One region of the Roseisolibacter agri genome, then DNA from elsewhere that is predicted to be linked to it. Evidence: riboswitches for the same ligand, from Rfam matches in the RefSeq annotation. Region 1 holds a riboswitch; the other holds the start of a gene.
What was found. Region 1 has a riboswitch for S-adenosylmethionine ahead of rosag_RS06265 (homoserine O-acetyltransferase family protein). Riboswitches for the same ligand answer to the same signal wherever they lie in the genome.
Positions count from the first base shown of each region.

Region 2: it holds a riboswitch for S-adenosylmethionine, as region 1 does, so the genes downstream of both, rosag_RS15645 (trans-sulfuration enzyme family protein) here and rosag_RS06265 (homoserine O-acetyltransferase family protein) in region 1, are expected to answer to the same signal.

Region 1 covers NZ_BRXS01000002.1:297,541-309,097, reverse strand. Annotated here, with positions in the region: gene rosag_RS06290 (hypothetical protein) at 1-721, shown strand, start outside; gene rosag_RS06285 (ankyrin repeat domain-containing protein) at 745-2,265, shown strand; gene rosag_RS06280 (hypothetical protein) at 2,336-3,271, shown strand; gene rosag_RS06275 (sensor histidine kinase) at 3,281-5,023, opposite strand; gene rosag_RS06270 (response regulator) at 5,031-5,651, opposite strand; gene rosag_RS06265 (homoserine O-acetyltransferase family protein) at 5,716-6,894, opposite strand; SAM riboswitch at 7,010-7,085, opposite strand; gene rosag_RS06260 (acyl-CoA dehydrogenase family protein) at 7,391-8,635, shown strand; gene rosag_RS06255 (DinB family protein) at 8,703-9,293, shown strand; gene rosag_RS06250 (PEP-CTERM sorting domain-containing protein) at 9,482-10,129, shown strand; gene rosag_RS06245 (c-type cytochrome) at 10,191-11,204, opposite strand; gene trxA (thioredoxin) at 11,292-11,557, shown strand, end outside.
Region 2 covers NZ_BRXS01000005.1:8,073-19,629, reverse strand. Annotated here, with positions in the region: gene rosag_RS15660 (TonB-dependent receptor plug domain-containing protein) at 1-2,308, opposite strand, end outside; gene rosag_RS15655 (class I SAM-dependent methyltransferase) at 2,453-3,178, opposite strand; gene panD (aspartate 1-decarboxylase) at 3,175-3,567, opposite strand; gene rosag_RS15645 (trans-sulfuration enzyme family protein) at 3,796-5,043, opposite strand; SAM riboswitch at 5,089-5,164, opposite strand; gene rosag_RS15640 (LLM class flavin-dependent oxidoreductase) at 5,286-6,341, opposite strand; gene rosag_RS15635 (ATP-grasp domain-containing protein) at 6,338-7,312, opposite strand; gene rosag_RS15630 (ShlB/FhaC/HecB family protein) at 7,992-10,613, opposite strand; gene rosag_RS15625 (S9 family peptidase) at 10,787-11,557, shown strand, end outside.

The sequences.
Region 1 (11,557 bases):
GCCGTACAGCCTCGAGGTCGTGCCCGCGCTCGACCGCGTCGTCACCACCAGCACCAGCATGACGTCCGACGTCGGCGTGCACGTGCAGGTGTGGCGCCTGTCGGACCTCGCGCTGCTGCACACGCTCGCGCTGCCGCCGGCGCCCGCGCACGCGGGCCACACGCCCGGCGACGGCGAGACGCCGAACACGGGCGCGTCGATCGCGCACGACAGCGTGCACCACCGCTACCCCGGCGAGCCGCGCCTGCTCGACGACGGACGCACCGTCATGCTGGGCACCTTCACGTGCGGCATGTACCGGCTCACGGGCCTCGACGCGCGTGTGCCGCGGCTGGAGTTCGTGCACGCGTTCCCGGGCGCCGACTGCGCCGTGCCCGCGCGCGTCGGCCGCTGGTGGGTGCAGACGGTCCCCGTGCAGCGCGCGCTGGTGACGCTCGACGTGCAGGACCCGGCGCACCCGCGCGAGGTCGCGCGCCTCGCGTTCGACGGCGCGACGTACCCGCACTGGCTGGCCGCCGACGCCTCGGGCACGCGGCTGGTGATGGACGGCGGCGCCACGCCCACCGACGCGCGCCTGCACCTGGTGACGCTCGACCGCGGCACCGGCGCGCTCGCCGCCGACGCGTCGCTCCCCGTCATCGACCTCTCGCGCGTCTCCGTGCCCGGACTCGGCGTCGTGCGCGCGCTGCCGCACGGCGCGGTGTTCGGGCCGGGGCGCTGAGCGGCGGATACCCGCGGACACCCGTGGACAGCGCGACGCACGTCGCCGCCTTCCTGCGCGCCGCGACGCCCGACTGGCGCGTCGGCGGCCCGCGGCGCGCGATGGCGTACCACGCGGCCGATCGCCTCCTGCGCCGCCATCCGGGGATCGCGCGGCACGACCTGCTGACGGCCGTCGTCTGCGGCGAGGTCGCCGAGGTCGCGCGACGCCTCGACGCCGATCCCGCGCTCGCCAACCGGCGCGCGGGCGTGCGCCACTGGCCGCCGCTGCTCTACCTGTGCGCCGCCCGGCTGCCGCACGCGCCGTCCGCCGATCACGCCATCGAGATCGCGCGCCTGCTGCTCGACCACGGCGCCGATCCGAACGCGTACGCGGAAGGCGGCAACGCGTCCATCCACTACACCGCGCTCACGCTCACGCTCGGCCGCGGCGAGGAGCGCGCGGCGCCGCACCCGCGCGCGCGCGAGCTGGCGCGGCTGCTGATGGAGCGCGGCGCGTCGCCGTACGACGTGCAGGTGCTCTACAACGTCTTCGGCAACCACGACTCGCGCCGCCCGCTGTCGGACGACGACGTGTGGCTGCTCGACCTGATGCACGAGATCTCCGTGCGGCAGGGGCGCGGCGCCGACTGGGACAATCCCGAGTGGCGCATGCTCGACATGGGCGGCTACGGGCACGGCGCGTACTACCTGCTGCACGCCGCCGTCACCGCGAACCTCCCCGGCCTCGCGACGTGGATGCTGGCGCACGGCGCGAGCCCGAACGCGACCACGCCCGTGCATCCGCGCCTGAAGTGGCGCCCGCTGCTGCTGGAGGCCGAGCGACGCGGGCTGTCGGAGATGACCAACCTGCTGCGCCGCCACGGCGCGACGCCCGGCGACACGGCCGCCACCGCGCCGCCGACCGGCGAGGACGCGTGGGTCGAGGCGTGCTTCCGCCTGGACCGCGGCGCGATGCGGACGATGCTGGCGCAGAACCCCGAATGGGCGCTGCATCCACGCGCGCTGCACGCGGCGGCGCGCCGCGATCGCGCCGACGTCGTCGAGGCGCTGCTGGCGATGGGCACGTCGCCGGAGGTCGAGCATCCGCGCAGCGGCGAACGCGCGCTGCACGCCGCCGCCGGCAACGACGCCGTGCGCGCCATCGACGTGCTGCTGGCGCACGGCGCGGAGGTGGACCCGCGCGAGCGCCAGTGGGGCGCGACGCCGCTCTGGTTCGCGGTGTGGGGCGGCTACTCGGCCGCCGCGGCGCGCCTCGCGCCCGTGAGCCGCGACGTGTGGAGCCTCGTCGCGCTCGGGCAGGTCGCGCGGCTGCGCGCGGTGCTGGAGGAGGACCCGTCGCTCGCGCGCAGCGCGGGCGAGCACGAGACGCCGCTCATGTACCTCCCCGACGACGAGGCGGTCGCGCGCGAGATCGCGACGCTGCTCGTGCGGCACGGCGCCGACCTCTCCGTCCGCGACGAGCGCGGGCTCACCGCCGCGGAGCTGGCGACGGAGCGCGGGATGGACGACGTCGCGGCGCTGCTGCGCGACACCACGACGTAGGCAGCGGCGACTCTGGACGGCGACGCCGGAACCTCCCATAGTGGGGACCGCGCCGACCTGGAGGTCCGTCATGCCCCGGTTCACCGCCCTGCAGAGCGCCACCGGCTTCGATCCGCTCCGCAACTTCCTCGTCGTCGGGGAGGGGCGGTCGAGCTTCCTCCTGCTGCACGACGCGCGCGTCGAGAACCTGAAGTTCGACGCCACGAAGCTGGACGTGCGCGCGGTGACGCGCACGGACTACTCGCGCTACGCGCACGTGCTGCAGGACCAGTTCATGGCCTGGGGGCTCGTGGCCGAGGAGTCCGCGCGCGGCTTCGCGGGGGCGATGCACGCGGCGGCGACCTACGGCGGACTGGCGCACCTGCTGTCCGTGCGCGGGAAGGTGCGCTCGCAGTCGCGCATCCGGGCCACGCGCCGCGGCGTGACGGCCGAGCTGCACGTGGCAGTGGTGCCGCAGAAGATGGTCACCGTCGCGTTCCGCTTCGTGCAGCACCGCGACGCATCGGGCGCGATGATCACGCTGTCGCGCTGGACGCCGTACGACCGCCGGCGGCTGTCGAACATGCTGAACTGGGTCTACGGCCCGCAGCTCAACGTCACCTTCGACGTGGTCGACGCCGACTGGGCGCGCGTGGACCAGCATCTGGGTCATCCGATCGACGACGAGGCCTTCCTGCGCCACATCGTCGGGAAGAAGCATCCGTCGGCGGACCTCACGGTCTTCTTCCTCGGCAACGGCTGGAAGAGCCAGAAGAGCGAGGTCGCGGGTACGATGTTCTACGAGGAGGGCGCGGCGGTCGTCGTGGACGACTCGCAGATCCCGGTGACGGACGGCGCGGACCGGTTCGCCGTCACGCTCGCGCACGAGGTCGCGCACTACCTCCGCGACGCGCAGAGCGGCTTCCGCGGCCACCACGACCGCCCGGGCGTGCTGCTGTCGGGCGGCACCGAGTCGACGGTGCTCGACAAGCAGCTGGTGTACGACATGAACCCGCCGCCGGCGTGACGCGCGCCGTCACGACGGGACGTGCGTCTGCTCCGCTGCGCGGTTCGGCGCCACGGCCGCGCGCATCTCGGCCGTCGTCGCGGGCGTGGGCATGCCGGCGCCGAGCGGGATCACGACGACGAAGCGCGCGCCGCCGCCGGGCGCGTCCTCGACGGCCACCGTGCCGCCGTGCTGCTCGACCAGGCTGCGCACCACGCTCAACCCGATGCCGCTGCCGCCCGCGTTGTGGCCCGCGCCGCCCAGCCGCACGAACGGCTGCCAGAGCCGCGCGCGGTCGGCGCGCGGCACGCCCGGCCCCTGGTCGCTCACGAACAGCCGCACGCACGGCCCCTCGGGGAGCGTGCACCGCTCGACCTCGAGCGACACCGTCTGGCCCGACGGCCCGTACTTGAGCGCGTTGTCGAGCAGGTTCACGACCACCTGCCGCAGCGCGCGCGGGTCCACGAGCGCGTAGATGCGCGACGGCGCGTCCGCCACGAGGCGCATCTGCCGCTGCTCGGCCACCGGCACGTAGGCCTCGACCACCTCCTCCACCAGCTCGCCGATGTCGGTGCGCTCGGGCTCCAGGCGCACGCGCGCGGCGTCGATGTGCGAGAAGAGGAGGATGTTCTCGACCAGGTCGCCCAGGCGGCGCGCCTCGCGGCCGATGACGCCGAGCCAGCGCATGCGCTCCTCGTCGTCGCGCTCGCGGCGCAGCTGCAGCGTCTCGCTGAACATGCGGATCTGCGCCAGCGGCGTGCGCAGCTCGTGCGACACGCTGGCCACGAAGTCGCGCCGCGCCTGCTGCAGCTCGCGCTCGCGTCTCAGGTGCAGCGTGCCCGCGCCGGCGAGCAGCAGCGCGAGCACGGGCAGCACCAGCTGCAGCCGCTGGCGCTCGGGGTGCAGGTACTCCGCGCGCAGCTCGCGCACCAGGTCGGGGTGCAGCGTCGCGACCGTCTTGGTGCTCGTGAGCCCGCGGAACACGAACTCGCCGCGCGCGTCCGACGTGTAGCGCTGCGGCGTGTGGAACACCTCCGTGCCGTCCTCGTCGATGCGCTGCAGCGCGACCAGCGTGTCGGGGATCGTGTCGGCGCCGTAGACCCAGCGCGTGCCGACCTGCGACGGCGGCAGCAGCATCGACGCGCGGCGCGGCACGGTGCCGGGCAGCGTGCGTACGAGCACGCTGCGCGACGTCAGGTAGCCGAACACCGCCACCTGCGACCCGTCGCGGTTGCGCTGCGACGCGGTCGTCACCGTGATGACGTTCCCCGGCGCGCGCACGTTCGAGAAGACGACGGCGTAGTACGTGTCGTGCCGCTTCGCGTGGTCGCGCGCGAGGTGCGGCAGCGTGTCGCGCATGCGCGGGATGTCCGCGGCCGCGCCCAGGGCCTCGTACCGGCCGGTGCGCAGGTCGAGGCGGAAGTAGCCGCGCCCCGGATCGCGCTCCTTCCCCAGCCGCCCGTCGAGCACCGCGCCCGCCGCCGCCGCGTACTCGGCGAGCGTCAGCGGGTGGACGTCGGCGGGGAGGCTCGTCACCGCGTTGACCTGCGAGCGCAGCAGGATCCCGGACTCGGTCACCTGCTCCGCGAACGCGCGCGCCGCGTAGCGCGCGTACTCGTCGAGCGCCGTCTCGACGGAGTGCTGGTGCTCGATCCACGCCTCGCGCACGGCCCACGCGCCGGCCACGGAGATGAGCATCGTGCCGAACAGCGCGCCCGTGACGACGAGCGAGCGCCAGCCGCGCGCGCGCAGCGCGCGCCACCAGGCGGTCACGCGGCCCTCATACGGCAGACCAGGGCACCTGGCCGCGCAGCATCGCGCCCACGCGCGCGCGCGTCGAGGCGCCGAGCTTCAGCAGCACGCGCTCGGTGTGGTTGCGGGCCGTCATCGCCGCGATGCCGAGCGCCTCGCCGATCTCCGCGTTGGAGGCGCCGAGGGCGAGCAGGCGCGCGACCTGGATCTCGCGGTCGGTGAGCGCGAAGCGGTCGCGCAGCGCGTCGTCGCTCAGCGTGCCGTCGCCGGCCGGCTTCTCCGCCGCCGACGCGCGGCGCAGGTGCGCGCCGATGCGCGCCATCAGCTCGACGACGCCGAACGGCTTGGTGACGTAGTCGTCGGCGCCCAGGCGGAAGCCGCGCACCTTGTCGGACTCGAGCCCGCGCGCGCTGAGGATCAGCACGGGGCTTTGGCAGCCGCGCTCGCGCAGCTGCTCCAGCACGTGGTAGCCGTCGCGGTCGGGGAGGCCCAGATCGAGCACCACGAGGTCGGGCGCGTCGCGCAGCGCGAGCGCGAGCGCGGCGTCGGCGGTGCCGGCGACGGAGACGCGGTGCCCCTCGTGCTCCAGGTTGCGTTGCAGGCCGCCGGCGAGATCGGCGTTGTCCTCGACGACGAGTATGCGCTTCATGGCCGGAGCGGTCCTGAGCGGTGGCGGGGCGACGGGGCGGGCCGCCGGCGCGCGCGACACGCTCCTAGACGACGGCGCGCAGCGACGGGCGGCGACGGGCGATCGGGATGGAGGATACGGCCGCGGGCGCCGGCGGGCATGGGTGGAACGACACAACCCGCGCCGGCTGGTCCAGCGCGTCGCGCAGCACCGCGCCCACCTGCGCGGGCTCCAGGAGGAAGGCGTCGTGGCCGTGCGGGGAGCGGATGGTGCGCAGGGCGGCGCCGGCCGCGCGCCCCCACGCCTCGACCACGGCGTCGGAGTAGAGCAGGTCCCCCGGCACGCCGACGGCGAACAGGCGGTCGGTGGCGGCCCCCAGCCGCGCGAGGACGGCGTCGCGGTCGCCACGGCCGCGGGCCACGTCGTGCGCGTCCATCGCGTCCAGCAGCGTGCGGTAGGTCGCCGCGTCGAAGCGGGCGGCGAGCGCCGCGCCGTGGTGCTCCAGCCAGCGCTGCACCGCGAAGGGCGACCCGTCGCCATCCTCCGCCGGGGCGCGGCCGAAGCGGTCGCCGAGGGAGGCCTCGGTGCGGAAGCTGAGCATGGCGATCGCGCGGGCGAGGGCGATCCCCGCGTCCGGATCGCCGGCCGTGGCGCCCAGCCGGAGCGCCTCGCGCTGGGTGTGGTTCCAGGCGATGGCCTGGGCCGTGTGGGCGTCGGGGGCGGCCAGCACGACCGCGGCGCGCGCGCGGCCGGGGTGCAGCAGCAGCCATTCCTGCGCGACCATCCCGCCCAGCGACCCGCCGACGACGGCGGCCAGCTCGCGGACGTGCAGCGCGTCGAGCAGGCGGCCCGCGAGGCGCGCCATGTCGCGCGTCGTCACGGGCGGGAAGCCGTCGCCGTCCCAGGTGCCCGGCACGACGCGCCAGTCCGTGGCGGGGCCCGTCGTGCCGTAGCAGGAGCCGAGGAGGTTCGGGGCGAGGACGGCGAACCGCGTCGTGTCGATGGCGCGGCCCGGCCCGATCACCTCCCGCCACCACCCGTGCTCCGGGTGCGCCGCCTCGGCCGACCCCGTGAGGGCGTGGAGGACGAGGATGACGTTGTCGCGCGCGGCGTTGACGGTGCCGTCGAGCACGAAGGCCTGCCGCACGTCCTCGAGGACGGCGCCGCACTCGAGCGCGAAGGTCTCGTGGAGGTGCGTGGCGCGCACGCGCGGCGGGAGCGCGGCGGGATCGCGCGGGAGGGTGCGGCGGGCGGGGGTCGTCATGGCGTCTGTCGGTGCGGCGGGCGCACGGCCCGCGAGACGCCGCCGGGCGAGACGCACGGGACCCGGGAGAGTCCCGTGGCTGGTCCCGCAACGACAGAGCCCGGCGATCACAGAGTGGCCGCCGGGCGCTCGCGTTTTAGCTCCTTGTTTAACGTGGCGGCAATAGGCGGCAAATCACCACGGTTTCGATTGTGGTCGGAGCATATCCGCTTCCGGCGGCCCGCGTCAAGCGGCGGCGCGCCGGACCTCTTTTCTCTTTGGAGGAATGCGGATGCTTCGGATCACGACGGATCATTCGGATCGCTCCGCACTGGCGCATCGGACGTCGCCGCCACGCGGAGCGATCCAAATGATCCGTTCCGATCCGGAGCATCCGCATCCCCCCAACAGCGGGAGGGGTCCGGTGCGCGGACGCTCAGCTTGTCTCGCCGCACGGCGCGCCCGAACGTGGGGGCTTCGCGCGTGACATGCCGACATCCCGCACGGAGGATCCGCCATGACGACCTCCCAGCAGCCGACGGCGGCGGGCGCGCCGTCCGCCTACACCGCCGCCCTCGACGCGCCCCCCGCGGTCGACGAGTCGCTGCTCGCGCGCGCGCGCTCCATCGAGGAGATCGTGCGCGCGCACGCCGACGACGCGGAGCGCGACCGGCGCCTCGCGCGCCCCGTGCTCGACGCGCTGCGCGACGCGGGGCTCTTCCGCCTGTTCACGCCGCGCGCGCTCGGCGGGCTCGAGGCGGACCCCGTGAGCGTCGCGCACGCCGCGGAGATCCTCGCCGGCTACGACAGCGCGGCCGCGTGGGCGCTGCAGGCCGGCAACACCGGCGCGTGGTGGACGTCGCGCTTCTCCGACGCCGGCGTGACCGAGCTGTTCGCGGACGGGCCCGACCTCGTGCTGGCGGCGTCGTTCAGCCCGCCGCACCGCGCCGTCGCGGTGCCCGGCGGCTACCGGCTCACGGGGCGCGGCCCGCTCGCGAGCGGCATCCACGACGCGCCGTGGGTGATGATGACCGGCGTCGTGTTCGACGGCGAGCAGCCGCGCATGACCGCCGACGGGCCGCAGGTCGTCGCGCTCGTGATGCGCACGCGCGAGGTCCAGATCCCCGACACCTGGCACTCGCTCGGCATGCGCGGGACGGACAGCGCCCACGTGTCGGCCGAGGACGTCTTCGTGCCCACGGCGCGCAGCTACGTGCTGTCGCCGGAGGTCGCCCTCCGCGCGCCGTTCGACGGGCCGCTGTACCGCCTGCCGGCGCCGACGTCGGTGAGCGTGTTCATCGTGCCCGTCGCGCTCGCGATCGCGCGCGGCGCCCTCGACGCGCTGGCCGAGCTCGCGCACCGCAAGACGCCGCTCGGCGCGTCGCGGACGCTGCGGCATCGCGCCACCGTGCAGGCCGCGCTGGCCGACGGCGAGGCGCAGTGGCGCGCGGCGCGGCTACTCTTCCACGACGCGCTGGCGACCGCGTGGCGGCGCGCGCTCGCCGGCGAGCCCGCCACGCTCCGCCACAGGGCCGACCTGATGCTCGCCGGCACGCACGCCGTGCAGACCGCGGCGCGGGTGACGGACCTCATGCACCGCATGGGCGGCACGGCCGGGATCTACGCGGGGAGCCGGCTGGAGCGCTGCCTGCGCGACGCGCAGACGGTGCGGCACCACGGCTTCCTCGGCGAGGCGCGCCTGGAGACCGTGGGGCAGGTCTACCTGGACGTGGCGCCGGAGTTCGTGATGGTCGCGTTCTGACGCGCGCCGCACCGGCGGACGCCGGCGGCCCCTGGCGCGCGGCGGTGCGACCGTCGATCGTGCGCCCGTGTCCCCGCCGTCCACCAACCGCGAGCACCTGGCCCGACTGGCCGCGCTGGCCGACGCCAACGCGGCCGAGGCGGTGCGCGTGGTGGCCGACCTCGACGCGGCGCGGCTGCTATGGCGCCCGAGCCCGGAGCGGTGGAGCGTGGCCGACTGCCTGGAGCACCTGATCGCGACGGGCGTCGTCTATCATCCGCGGATCCGCGCCGTGCTGGCGACCGCGACGCGCGACGCTGCGCTGGACGACGCGCGCTGGGCGCCGACCTGGTTCGGGCGGCTGTTCGTGCGGGCGGCGGGGCCGCACGGGCGTGCGGTGCGGGCGCGCGGGCCGTTCGTGCCGCCGCCGGGCCGGCTGGACGCGTGCCCGCGGCTGCTGGCGCAGCAACGCGAGCTGCGCGCGCTGATCGAGGATGCGCACGGCACCGACCTGCGCGCGCTGCGCATCGAGTCGCCGCTGTCGCGGGTGCTGACGCTGCGGCTGGGCGAGGCCTTCGAGATGCTGCTCGCGCACCAGCAGCGGCACCTCGCGCAGGCGTGGCGGGTGCGCCAGTCGGTCGGCTTCCCCGCCTCGCGCGCGCTGGCCGCCGGCGGCTAGGGCGTGTGCGCCAGGTGGCGCCTGCTCGGTGCTCGGTGCTGCGCCCGGCGCTCGGACCTCGGTCGATCCCGCGCCGCTCCCGGGAGAGCGCTCGGCGCCCCCAACGCTCCCCGCGCTTCGCACGCGTAGTTCTTGCGGCGGGCATCGCCTCGGCCTTTGGCAGGCTCACTCCGCATCCGGAGGTACTCGTGCGTGTCCGCCACCTCGCAGCAGCCGCCGCCCTCGCCGTCGCCCTCCTTCCGCGTCCCGTCGTCGGGCAGACTGGGCCCAACCTGCTGGTCAACGGCGGCTTCGACAGCGGCCTCGCCGGGTACACGGTCTTCGCATCGCCGGGCTATATCGTCGCGGCCACGACCGGCTGCCCGCTCGGTGTGACATGTGCCCTGTTCGGCACGCCGGGTACGGGGCCTGGTGTGGCGTCGCTGTCGCAGACGGCCGCAACCCTGCCCGGCGCGAGCTACCTCGCCTCGATCACCACCGGGACGAAGGCGCCGGGGGCGCCGTTCGTCTTCTTCCTCGAGGCCGGCGAGCAGCGCACCACCTTCGACTGTCTCGTGCTCACGCCCTGCGTCGTGACGCGCGCGTTCACGGCGACGGGTCCGAGCACGGTGGTGCGTTTCGGCGTCGAAGACTTCACCCCCGCGGGTGCGGACCGGTTCGGCCAGAGCGGGATCGTCGTGGACAACGCCTCACTCGTGCTCGTGGCCTCGGCCGTCGTGCCCGAGCCCGGCACCTGGGCGCTCCTGGCTACGGGTCTGGCGGCCGTCGCTGGCGTCGCGACCCGTCGCCGGCGCCGCGCGGCCTCTCGCCGCGCCCGGAGCACCGCGGAGCGATGACGGGTCTCCCTCATGCCGTGACGTTTGCGCACACGCACTAGGCGCCCACGCCATCGGACGGTCAGCGCCGCGCGGCGGGTGCGCGCGGTGGCACGGGCACGATGGCGTCGGCGCCCGTGCGCGGGAGGAGCGGCGGCGGGCGGAAGCCCGCGTGCCCCGAGCGCAGCGCGTACGGGACGTCGGCGGGCGCGCCGCCGTTCGACCAGTCGTCGGCCTTGCCGGGCGAGTCGGGGCGCGGGTGCGCGTTGACGTAGGCGGCGACGTCGTACGCCTGCTCGGGGGTCAGCGAGCGCGGCTGGCCGAGCGGCATGTTGTGCCAGATGAAGGCGGCGGCGCGCTCCTGGCGGGCCATCGACGCGCCGACCGCGTACGACCGCGGGCCCCAGAGCGCCGGGACGCGGCCGCCGTTCTCGTAGACGCGCCCCGCGCCGTCGGCGCCGTGGCAGGCCACGCACCGCTCGGCGTACACGGCCGCGCCGCGGGCCGAGTCGCCGGGGAGTGACCGGGCGAGCGCGTCGCCGCCGGGGATCTTCGGCTGGCCGTCGGCGCCCGGAAGGAGATGGCCGGCGCCCACGGGGACGCCGCGCGAGAGGAAGGCGAGGTAGGCGACGATGTCCTCCATCTCGCGGCTCTCGTGCGGCAGGCGGCGCCCGGCGAGCGAGCGGGTGAAGCAGTAGTTCACGCGGTCGGCGAGGCCGATCACGGTGCCGCTGCGTGCGAGGTACTTGGGGTAGCGCGCGAACGCGCCGGCCATGGGCGCGGTGCCGGGCGCGCGTCCGCCGTCGAGGTGGCAGTTGGTGCAGGCGATGCGGCCCGGGGCGTAGTGCGGGAGGCTGTCGGGCGTGTCGCGCACGAGCGCCCATCCGCGCCGGATGCTGGCCCCGAGCGAGTCCGCGGGGATCTCGGCGTCCGTGGGGGGCCGCCAGGCCGCGGGGTCGAAGGCCGCGGTGGCGGTGACCGGGGCAGCAGCCGCGGCGGCCGGCGGCGCGTCGGCCCGCGCGTCGGGGCGCTCGCAGGCGGCGAGCAGAGCGCACGTCGCGGCGAGCGCGAGCGGGCGGGCGGGGGCGGGGCGCATGGGCCCCACGCTAACGCCGGTCGCGCCGCGGCGCACGTCGTGGTACGGTGATCGCTCCACCGTCGCCCGTCTCCACCGGAGCCCGTCATGACCGCCCCGACCGCCGCCTCGAGCGCCACCAAGGCCACCATTCCCTGCGCGCAGTGCCGCACCCTCAACCGCGTGGACCTGTCGCGGATCGCGGACGGCCCGCGCTGCGCGAAGTGCCAGGCGCCGCTGGCGCTCGACCATCCGGTGCCGGTGGGCGACGCGGACTTCGATCGGGTGATGGCGGACAGCCCGGTGCCGGTGCTGGTGGACTTCTACGCCGACTGGTGCGGCCCCTGCCGCGCGATGGCGCCGCAGCTGGACGC
Region 2 (11,557 bases), on a different contig from region 1:
TCGCGACGCGGATGATGTTGAAGCTGCCCGGGATGAAGAACGCGCCGCCGGTCGACAGCCGCGTCACCTCCGGATCGCTCGTCGTCAGCGTCAGGCTCGTGTTCCAGCCGAGGCGCGGCCCGTCGAGGTTCACCGTGCGCACGAGCAGCTCCAGACCGCGGTTCCGCAGCTCGCCGACGTTCGCGAGCTGGTCCTGGAAGCCGGTGGACGGACGCACCGCGCGCGGCAGGATCAGGTCCGACGTCGTCTTGTCGAACCACGTCGCCTCGACGCCCAGGCGGCCGCGCAGCAGCTCCACGTCGGCGCCGAGCTCCAGCTCCTGCTGCCGCTCCGGCTTCAGCCCCTCGTTGCCGAGCGTCGTGCTGTTGGCGATGCCGGACACGGTGCCGGCGGGCTCGAAGACGTAGTTGGAGAAGCGCGCGAAGCTCTCGGCCGGCTGGCCGCCCGAGTAGCCGAAGGCGGCGCGCAGGCGCAGGCGGCTCACCGCGCTGCCCGCGAGGTCCTTCCACCACTGCGTCCCCGACACGTCGAACGACGCGCCGAGCTTGGGGAAGTACTGCGTGCGCTCGTCGGCGCCGAACGCGCTGGAGGCGTCGGAGCGCAGCGCGGCGGTCACGAACAGCAGCTCGCTCACGCCCACCTGCGCCTGCCCGTAGAAGCCGAGCGTGCGGCGGTCGTCGCGGGCCTGCGTGGCGAACTGCCGGCTCCCCTGCAGCGTCCCGGTGGACGGCACCAGGTCCTCGGCGCGGCTCACGAGCACGTCGAAGCGCTGCTGCTGCCAGTTCATGCCCACGCTCGGCGTCACCTGCAGCCACGTCGCGGGGCGCGCGCGCCAGCTCACGTCGAGGTCGGAGTTCAGCAGCCGCGCGCGGTTGTTCGCGTCGGTGGCGACGCCCGTCGGGAACGCGATCGCGGTGGTGCCGCGCGGGATGAAGATCGACGCGTTCTCGGTGTAGGCGTCGTAGCCGAAGCGGTAGTCCACCGTGACGTCGCTGCGCGGCGTCGCCTGCAGCTGCAGCCCGCCCACGTAGCGGTTCACCGCCTGCGGCGCCTTCCAGTTGGCGATCACGTCCAGCGGGTTCGCCGCCGACTGGCCGAGCGGGTACTGACCGGTGACCGCGTCGGGATAGAGGTTCCGGTCGTTGCTCATGAACAGGAAGTTCGTGAGCACGCCGTACTGCGCGACGATGCCGCCGTTGGGCGTGAGGTCCGAGTTGCTCGTGATGTAGCTCGTGCTCGTGTTGAGCTTGAGCCAGGGGTTGAGCTGCCGGTCGAGGTTCAGGCGCACGTTCTGGCGCCGGTAGTCGGTGGCGCGGATGACGCCCTGCTGGTCCTGCAGCGAGCCGGCGAGGTAGAACTGCGTGCGGTCGTCGCCGCCCGAGAGGTTGAGCGAGGTGTTGTACGAGCGCGCGGTGCGGAAGATGTCGTTCTGGTAGTCGTAGCGCGTCACCGGCTGGCCGGCGAGGTTCACCGGCGCCCGGTTCACGTCGACGAAGTGCTCGACCTCGTCGGTGCCGTACGTCTGGCGGAACGTCGTGCGCAGCGCGCCGGAGCGCCCGCGCTTGGTGAAGATCTGCACCACGCCGTCGTTGGCGCGCGAGCCGTAGAGCGCGGCCGCGGCGGCGCCCTTCACGATCTCGACGCGCTCGATGTCGTTCGGGTCGAGGTCCGCGAGGCGGTTCGTCGTGTAGCCGCCGAGGTCCACGAGCTGCCGCGACGAGTTGTCGACGATCACGCCGTCGACGATGTAGAGCGGCTCCGCGCTGCGGCTGATGGTCGAGAGGCCGCGGATGCGCACGCTCGTGCCGCCGCCGGGCGTGCCCGAGTTCTGCTGCACGAGCGCGCCGGCGACCTTGCCCGAGAGCGCGACGTCGAGCTGCGGCGTGGCCGCGCTGGCCAGCTGCTCGCCCTGCACGGTGGCGAGCGTCGCGCCGAGCTGCGCGCGCTCGGTCTCGGTGCGCGTGCCGGTGGTGACGATCTGCGACAGCTGCAGCACGTCGCGCACGAGGGCGAAGTCCTGCGTCGCGGTGCCGGACGTCTGCGCGATGGTGGCGCGGCCGGGGCGATAGCCGACGTAGCGGACGAGGAGCGCGGTCGGCCCGCGCGGGTCGCGCACGACCAGGCGATAGGAGCCGTCGTCGCCGGCGAGCACGCCGATGGCGGTGCCGGGCACGCCCACCTGGGCGCCGGCGACGGGACGGCCACCATCGTCGGTGACGCGGCCGGTGATGGTGAGCTGCGCGCGAGCGGCCGCGGGGACGGCGAGCGCCACCAGCGCAGCCACCCGGAGCTCCGGGCGGAGAGACATGGGTCGACGGGGAGAGAGGACGGACGACCGACGCGCGTCCGCGCAGCTGGACGCAGAGGCATGCGCACGCGGATGCGCCGAACGTGCGGACCTCCCCGCGCGCGCGCCAGTCACACGGACCGTGCGCGAACGCCTTCCGAACGGTCAGTCGCGGCCGGCCGCCAGCACGAGCGACAACGGCCGGCGCGTCTCGGGGTGCAGCGGCTCGTGCACGCGCTCCAGCCGCAGGCCGGCATCGCGCAGCGCGTCGAGCCAGCCGGCCATCGTGCGGAAGTACCACGGCATCGTGCTCGGGAACGGCACGGCGAACGCGGCGAACGTCTCCTCGCGCCATCCGGGCTCGTATGGACCGTCGCCGGCCGCGACCCACGGATGCACGGTCTGCACGACGACGCGCCCGCCGGGCGCGAGCCGCGCCGCGCACGCGGCCAGCGCCGGCGCTACGGGATCGCCGAGCAGGGCGAAGTTGACCGCGATCACGTCGAACGGGCCCCGCGCGAGCGCCAGGTCGGCGGCCATCGCCTCGTAGCTCGCGACCGCGTAGGCGGGCGCCGGTGCATCGGCCGGCGGCTGCGCGGCACGCGCCCGTTCGATCAGCGGCGCGCTCGCGTCCACGCCGAGCACCCGTGCGCCCTTCGCCGCGAGCGCGCGCGCCAGCCACCCCTCGCCGCAGCCGACGTCGAGCACCGCGGCGCCGGCGAGCGTGGGCACGGCCGCGGCGCACGCGGCGACGATGGCCGCATCGGTCCCCGCGCGGCGACTGGCGATCGCGCCCTCCCGCACCGCGCTCGTCCACGCGTCGGCGTTGGCCTCCCAGCTCTCGGCCAGCCGCGCGTGGCGGGCGTCGTCCGACGCGTCGGGCGTGGTCACGCCTCGTGCCGCCCCTCTTCCAGCTCCTTCCCGTCGTGCGGTGCGCATCGACGGTTCTTCGCGTCGACGAAGACGATCTTCGGCGCGAAGTCCTTCAGCTCGTGGTCCTCGTACTCGCCGTAGCTGATGACGATCACGAGGTCGCCCGGCATGCCGAGCCGCGCGGCCGCGCCGTTGAGCTGGATCGTGCCGCTGCCGCGCTCACCCTCGATGACGTACGTCTCCAGCCGCGCGCCGGTGTTGACGTTGACGACCTGCACCTTCTCGAAGGCGAGCATGTCGGCGGCGTCCATGAGGTCGCGGTCGACGGTGAGGCTGCCCTCGTAGTGCAGGTCCGCGCCGGTGAGGGTGGCGCGGTGGATCTTGGACTTGCAGAGGGTGCGGCGCATGACACGTGGGGCTGGTGTTTCCCCCAAAGGTAAACCGCCCACCCTCGCGCCAGGGCCACTGGCCCATTGGAGAGGATACGGATGCTTCGGATCAGAGCGGATGCTCTGGACCGCTCCACGCCGGCGCAGGGAGCGTCGTGCTCCACGGAGCGATCCGCATGATCCGTTCAGATCCGGAGCATCCGAATCCCCCACAAGCCAGAGGGGCTCGGCGCGACGACGCTCGGCTCAGGCGCCGACTTCGATCCGCGCCTCGACCCGCGACTCCCGAAGCGCCGGCGCGGCCGAGGCGGCGAGCGCCTGCTCGATGTCGGCGATGACGTCGTCCACGTGCTCCAGCCCGACCGAGATGCGCACCAGCCCCGGCACGATGCTCAGCGCCTGCCGCTCCGCCTCGCTCAGCTTCGAGTGCGTCGTCGACGTGGGGTGCGTGACGATCGTGCGCGTGTCGCCGAGGTTGGGGCTGTGCGTGAGCAGCTGCAGCGCGTCCAGGAAGCGGCGCGCGCGCTCCAGCCCACCCTGCACCACCAGCACCACGATTCCGCCGCCCGCGGACATCTGCCGGCGCGCCAGGTCGTGCTGCGGATGGCTGGGCAGGAACGGGTAGCGCACCGACTCCAGCTCGGCGTGCCCGTCGAAGTGCGTCGCCAGCGCGAGCGCGTTCGCGCAGTGCCGCTCCATGCGCAGCGCCAGCGTCTCGACGCTCTTCGACAGCACCCACGCGTTGAACGGCGCGAGCGCGGGCCCCGTGTGCCGCGCGAACCAGCGCAGCTCCGCGATCAGCCGCGCCGAGCCCACCGCGACGCCGCCGAGCGTGCGCCCCTGCCCGTCGATGAACTTCGTGGCCGAGTGGACGACGAGGTCCGCGCCGAAGCGCACCGGCTGCTGGAGGATCGGCGTCGTGAAGCAGTTGTCGACGACGAACGTCAGCCCGCGCGCGCGACAGAAGCCGCCGAGCCACTCGAGGTCCACGAGGTCGAGCCCCGGGTTCGACGGCGTCTCGACGAACACCAGCTTCGTCGTCGGCGTGACGGCGGCCTCCCACGCCTCGGCCGGCGCGGCGGGATCGACGTAGGTCGCCGTGATGCCCCAGCGCGGCAGGAGCTGTGTCAGCAGCTGGTGCGTGGAGCCGAACAGCGCGCGCGACGCGATCACGTGGTCGCCGGCGCGCAGCAGCGCGGCCAGCGACGCGAACACCGCCGCCATCCCGCTGGCGAACGCGAGGCCGTCCTCCGCGCCCTCGAGCTGCGCGATCTTGCGCACGAACTCGTCGGTGTTCGGGTTCGAGTACCGGGAGTAGATGTTGCCCGGGATCTCGTCCATGAACAGCGCGCGCGCCTGCTCGGCGCTGTCGAACGTGAAGCTCGACGTCAGGAAGAGCGGCACCGAGTGCTCGCGCTCGGGCGTGCGCGGGGCCTGCGTGCGGATGGCGAGCGTCTCGGGGTGCAGCAGACGCTTCGGGGCGCCGTCGGACATGGATTCCTCGCAAACAGGAGCGCCCGGCGGGCACGCAGATACACGTGGCCGCCGGGCGCTCGCGTTTTAGCTCGTTGTTTAGCGTGGCGGCAATAGGCGGCAAATCACCACGACTTCGGTTGTGCTCGGACTCTCGCCGGGATGGCTCCTCGCGTCAAGAGCTGCGGACTGCGGGCTGCGGATTTGAACGACGGGGCGTCCCGAGGTCCGATCCGCAGGCCGCAGTCCGCAGCCCTTTTGGTTCAGGCGGCCGCCCGCACGTCGGAGCCCACGAGCGGCATCACCTCCGCCGCGAACCGCTCCATCTCCTCCAGCTGCGGGCTGCTCTGCAGCAGCAGCAGGTCCACGCCCACCGCCTGGTAGGCGCGCACGCGGTCGGCCACCTGCTCCGCCGTGCCCACGAAGCCCGCGCGCAGGCCGCGGTTGGAGACCGAGTAGTCCTGCAGCGCCAGCGGGCGCTCCAGCTGCGTGTTCGTCGTCCAGTCGCCGAAGTTGGCGAAGCCCGGCGAGTCGGGGCGCACGGTCGTGATGCGCGCCAGCTCGCGCTTCGCCTCGGTCTCGGTGCCGCGCACGATCGCGTACGCCGCCATCCCGAACTTGAGCGGCGGCAGGCCGAGCGCCTCGCGGCGCGCGCGGAGGTCGGCCACGCGCGCGGCGATGACGTCCACCGGATCGCCGTGCATCACGTACGCGTCGCACTTGGCCGCGATGAGCGACTTCGCCGCCTCGCTCTCGCCGCCCGCGTACAGCGTGGGCCGCGGGCGCCCAGGCAGCGCGAGCGGCTTGGGCGACAGCACGGTCTCCTCGGCGCGGTAGTACTTGCCGCCGTACGAGAAGCCGTTCTCGCGCCACGCGCCGTCGAGGACGTCCAGCCACTCGCTCGTGCGCGCGTAGCGGTCGTCGTGCTCGTCGAACTGCACGCCGTAGCGGCGCGCCTCGTCCTTCCACCAGCTGCTGACGACGTTCAGCGACAGGCGCCCGCCGCTGATCTGGTCCAGCGTCGCCGCCTGCTTGGCGAGGATCGCCGGCGGGTGGAAGGTCGGCCGCACCGCGACCATCAGCTCCAGCCGCTGCGTGACCGCGGCCAGCGCCGCGGCGGCGGTCCACGCCTCCAGCGAGTCGGCCTCGATCCCCTTGATGTCGTTGAGGAACAGCTCCGCGACCAGCGACAGGTCGTAGCCGAGCTGCTCGGAGCGCTGCGCGAGGCGCTTCACGTAGTCCCAGCTCGCCTGCATGCCCTCGTCCTCGACGTTGCGCAGCCAGCCGCCGAAGACGGGCATCCAGTAGCCGTACCTCATGCCGCGACCTCCGCCGGCTCGGCCGCGCCGGCCAGCCGCGCCTCGAGGTAGTCGACCAGCTTCACGAACGGATCGAAGCCGACGACGTTCACCGCGTCCGCCACGAAGTTCGACAGCGCGTTGATGTCGTACACGTACCACTGCCCGTCGCGGTCGTCGACCAGGAACTCGATCCCGCCGACGTCGAGGTTGGTCGCGCGCGAGATGCGCTCGATCGCCTCGATGATCTCGCGCGGCGGATCGGCGCGCTCGACGCGCAGGCCGTTCTTCGGCGCGTCCAGCGCGCAGGCGTTGCGCGACAGCTCCACGCCGTCGCCGGTCTGGCAGGCGTCGGCCGGGCAGAGGTTGAAGCCCGTGTCGGCCGGATAAACGTGGATCGCGTACAGGTACTCGCCGCCCAGCGTCTCGACGCGCGTGATGCGCCCGTCGCGCAGCGGCGCCTGCTCCTGCACCAGCGCCGTCCCGTCGACGCCCAGGTCCAGCAGCCCCGCGTCGGCGGCCGCCGCCAGCTCGGCCTCCGAGTTGAAGCCGACGATCCCCGCGCCGCTCCCGCCGACGTTCGCCTTCACGAGCACCGGGTAGCGCAGCCCGCGCGCGGCGGCGACGGCCTGGCTCGGGTGGTTGATGACGCGCGACTTCGGGAAGGGCACGCCGAGCTCCGTCATCAGGTCGAGCTGCGTCGCCTTCGACAGCTCCAGGCCGTACGCCTGGCTCCCGTTCACCACCGGGACGCCGAGGCGCTCCAGGTGCCGCAGCCAGTGCAGCGTGTGGAACGTCGTCTGCCGGGCCTCGCGCAGGTACGCCGACGGCGACGCGCGGTTGAACACGAGCGACCAGGGCACGCTCGTCTCGGACGGGTCGTAGCGGTGCGCGGCCGCGTCGATCCGCTCGAACGGGATGCCGCGGCGCTCCAGCTCCGCGAACAGCGGGCGGAACCAGTCGGGGTGCTCGTGGAAGATCGCGATGGTCATGGCCGTGGGGGCAGGAAACGAGAACCGCCCCGGTCCGTTGGCGGGACCGGGGCGGTGCGGAGATGGCGCCGGGAGCGTTCGCCCGATCAGCCGTCCGAGTGCACAAACGCGCCGTCCGCCCCATGGCCCATCATGGGCATGTGGTGCCAGTGGCACATGTGACACCGGTGGCTGGCGGGGCGCGGCATGACTCTCAGACTCGTCGATGACGGTCTAAAAGTCAAGCACTGAGATTGTACACGAGGCTCCCGAATGCGGCGCTTCCGAGCTCGGCCGGGACGTGAGAGCTGCGTGCCCTGTACTGCGTGAAAGGCCGCTCGGGACACGCCGGCGCTCTGCGGAGATGGTGCCGTTGGAGGGGGTGCGGATGCTCCGGATCGGAACGGATCGTTCGGATCGCTCCCTGTAGCGCACGGCGCGTCGCCGCGACGCGGAGCGATCCGCGGCATCCGTCTCATCCGAAGCATCCGTAGTCCCCGATTCGCCGACGCGTGCACCGCACGCCGGACCCGAACGGCAACGGCAGCAAGGATGAACGTCTGAGAAGATCTGATAACGACGGAGGGCTCCGCATCGGGCGACGTTCCTCGCCACCACGCGGTGCCATCCGTCGTTATCAGATCCTGTCCGATCTTATCCTTGCAAACGCAGTTCAGGGTCCGGCGCGCCCATGCGCGACTCAGAACCTCGCCTCCACCGCCAGGTCGAACCGCATCCGCTTCTGCGGCCAGAGGCCGCGCGAGAGGTCCGCGCGGATCAGCCCGTCCATGAACGAGATCCCCGCGCCGTAGCCGCTGAGCGGGCGGCCGGGGTGCCCGACGTCGCGCCGGTCGCCCGCCCAGCCCAGATCGAAGAAGACCACCGGGCGTGCGCTCGTCGTGTTGAAGCCGAGCTCCGAGCGCGCCATCCAGAACGCGTTGCCGACGTAGCCCGCGCTGTCGGGGCGCGCGAACTGGCCGCGCACCGTCTGGTAGCCGCCCGCGTAGAACAGGCGCTGCGGCGTGGCGTCGCCCACGATGCCGCCCGCGGCGCCCGTCAGCGCCCCCGCGAACCGGCCGAAGCCGCGCGACAGCGTCGCGTCCAGCAGCGCGCGGCCGTAGCCCGCGGCCAGCCCGTCGACCACGCTGTCGGCGCCGCTGCGGTCCACCCACGCGGCCTCGCTGCGCCCGCGCACGAAGAAGCGCCACCCCGACGGATCGCTGCCCCAGGTGCGGTTCGACTCCGCGCCCGCGCCGACCACGTTCGCCTGCGCCGCCGCGATGTTCTCGATGTAGTCCGCGCCCGTGATCGACTGCTTCAGCTCGCGCGCCGCGCCGCGCTGGCGCTCCGCGAACAGGCGCCAGCTCACCGGGCTGCCGCCCAGCAGCTGGGCGCGCGTGCCGCCCAGCTCCGCGCCGAAGGTGCGGTAGTAGAAGCCCTCGTCGCGGCCGTAGAGCAGCCCCGCCAGCGACGCGCCGAACGACAGCGGCGAGCCCCAGTCGTCGTTGGCCACGCCCAGCCGGTGGAAGATCGTGCCGCGCAGCGCCTTCGCGCCGCTGCTCCGCTCCAGCGTCAGCTCCGCGTTCGGCACTAGGTCCGAGATGCCGAGCCGCGCCTGCGCGGTGGCCGTGTAGCCCATGCCCAGCACGCTCTTCGCCTCGGCGCCCACCGACAGGCCCTCGACGCGGTTGTAGCGGATCAGGTCCACACCCGAGCGCAGCGTGGGGCGCTGCGGCGACCACCCCGCCTGCAGCCCGAAGTCGTCGAGCGCCGCCAGCAGCGCGTCGCGCTCGGTCGCGCCGAAGATCGCCTCGCCCGGCTCGTAGATGGAGCCCGGCAGCTCGGTGGACGTCGCCAGCTTCGTCGGATCGCACGGCAGGCGCACCGCCATGCGCACCGCGCCGTCGTGGCGCGTGCGCGTCCCCGCGAAGTACGTGCTGTCCTTCTCGCACTCCTCGCGGCGGCGCGTGATCTGGCGCCCGGCCGCCTCGCTGCGCCCGGCGCGCCGCAGCAGCTGGCGGGCGCGCGTCGTGTCGCCGGCGGCCGTCGCCTTCGCCGCCTCCTCGCGCAGGCTGTCGGCGCGGAACGCGTAGCGCCGCGCGGCCGAGTCCTCGCGCTGGCGCCGCGCGGCGGCCGACGTGTCGCGCCGCGCGCGCGTGTAGTCGTTGTCGCCGACGTTCACCATCACGTTCATCCCCGACGACGACGAGTCGCCCGCCATCAGGCCGAGCTCCTCGGGCGTGGGGATGCGCGGGATGGGGCGGTCGCCGTTCACCGCGTCGTACTTGTACGTCTCCTCGAACTTCACGGGCATGCGCACGAAGCCCGCCTGCCCCTCCCCCTCGGCGACGTTCAGCTTGGGCAGCCAGAAGCGGCCCTCGTAGAGGCCGTACTCCACCGTGATCGCCGTGATGTTGGCGCGCATCGGGGTGATCAGGCCCTTCACGAGCGCCGGCACCTCGTCGTCGTCGCCGTCGCGCTTGTTCTCCTCGTCCGCCACCTTCCAGATGTCCATCTCGGCGGCCATGCGGTAGGCGGCGCGCACCAGGCTCCCGCGCTCGGTGTCGAACCAGAACGAGCCGTTGAACGCGCGCCACTCGGGACGCCGCGCCGTGATGCGCAGCTCGCGCAGCGCGATGCGCCGCCCGTCGGGGAGCCGGATGCTCACCGAGTCGCCGGTGGCGTAGCGGTAGTAGGCCTCCGCGCCCGTCGCGAGCGGGTGCAGCATGTCGCGCTCGTTGACCTCCGCGCGCGCGACGCCCATGTCGCCCGACGGGAACCAGAGCGTCTCGCGTCCCGGGAAGTACGGGATCGGCGCCATGTCCTCCGGGTCGATGTCGATGTCCGCGTCCTTGATGGCGGGCATCACCGAGCGGCTGGCCAGCGGCTCCACCCAGATCCCGTTGCCGCGCGACCAGCGCACGCGCGACGCGCTCTCGGTGCGCATGAACAGCCGCTCGCGCCCGATGCGCCGGATGCCGACGCCCAGCGAGAGCCGCTGGTAGGTCTTGGCGTCGTAGGCGCGGAGCGCGGAGTCCTGCGTCAGGCGGGCGACGCGCGCGCGCTCCAGCAGCGTGCGGGCGGTGGCGTCGGCGAAGGCGGTGCGCTCCATCTCCGGCGTCACCGTCTGCCGGATCACCTCGCGCTGCCGGCGCTCGCGCCGCGCCTGCATCGAGTCGCGCATCAGCTCGCGGAGGCTGTCGCGGACGACCTGGCGGTCGGGGCGGGACGGGGAGGCCGCGGGCGGGTTGGCCGGCGCGGCAGGAGGCTGCGCGACCGCGAGGCCGGGCAGCAGGAGGACCAGCGGGAGGATTCGGCGCATCGCGGGGGGAGTGGCGGGGGCGAGCGGGCATCCGTACGGCCCCGGAAAGCGAGCGGTTTCCGCACAGCGCCAACCCTCGCGCGCCCGTTGTCCGGGGGCGCGCGCCGGCCTATCGTAGCGCGCCCTGCCGGCGTCCCGCCGGTCCGGCCCCTGGCCCCTCGCCGTCGTTCCCCATGACGTCCCGACTCCCCCGCCTGGCCGCCCTGCCGCTGCTGGCGGCGCTGCCCGGCACCGCGCTGGTCGCGCAGACCAACGCCGGTGCGGCCCCCGCGCCCGCCGCGACGCCCGCCGCCGCGACCACCGTGCCCGCGGCGCGCCGCGACTTCGCCCCGCCCGACCTCAAGGGGTGGAAGACGGTCCGCAGCGCCCAGCTGTCCAACGACGGCCGCTGGTTCGCCTACCAGTACGCCCCCAACGAGGGCGACGCCGAGGTCGTGCTGCGGTCGATGGCCGACGGCAAGGAGACGCGGATCCCCATCGGCGAGGCGCCGGCGCAGCAGGGCTTCGCGCCAGGCGCCCCGGCGCCGGTGCAGTTCAGCGGCGACGGCCAGTGGCTGGCCGTGACCGTCTATCCCAAGCAGGCCGACGCGCGCCGCCTGCGCCGCGAGCGCAAGCCCGCGCAGAACAGGCTCGTGCTCGTGCGCACCGCGACCGGCGAGACGCGCGAGTTCGACAAGATCCGCCGCGCGCAGTTCGCGGGCGACCGCCCGACGCACGTCGTGCTGCAGGCGTATCCAGCGGACGCGGCTCCGACGCCGCCCGCCCCCGCGCCGACCGGCCCGGGCGCGCCCGCGGCGCCCGCGCGCGTCGAGGCGAGCGACCTGCTCGTGCATCGCCTCGGCACGCACGACGTGCTGACCGTCGGCAGCGTCGGCGAGTTCGCGATCGACGACGACGGCCGCTGGCTCGCGTACACCGTCGAGCGCCGCGACCTGCAGGGCAAC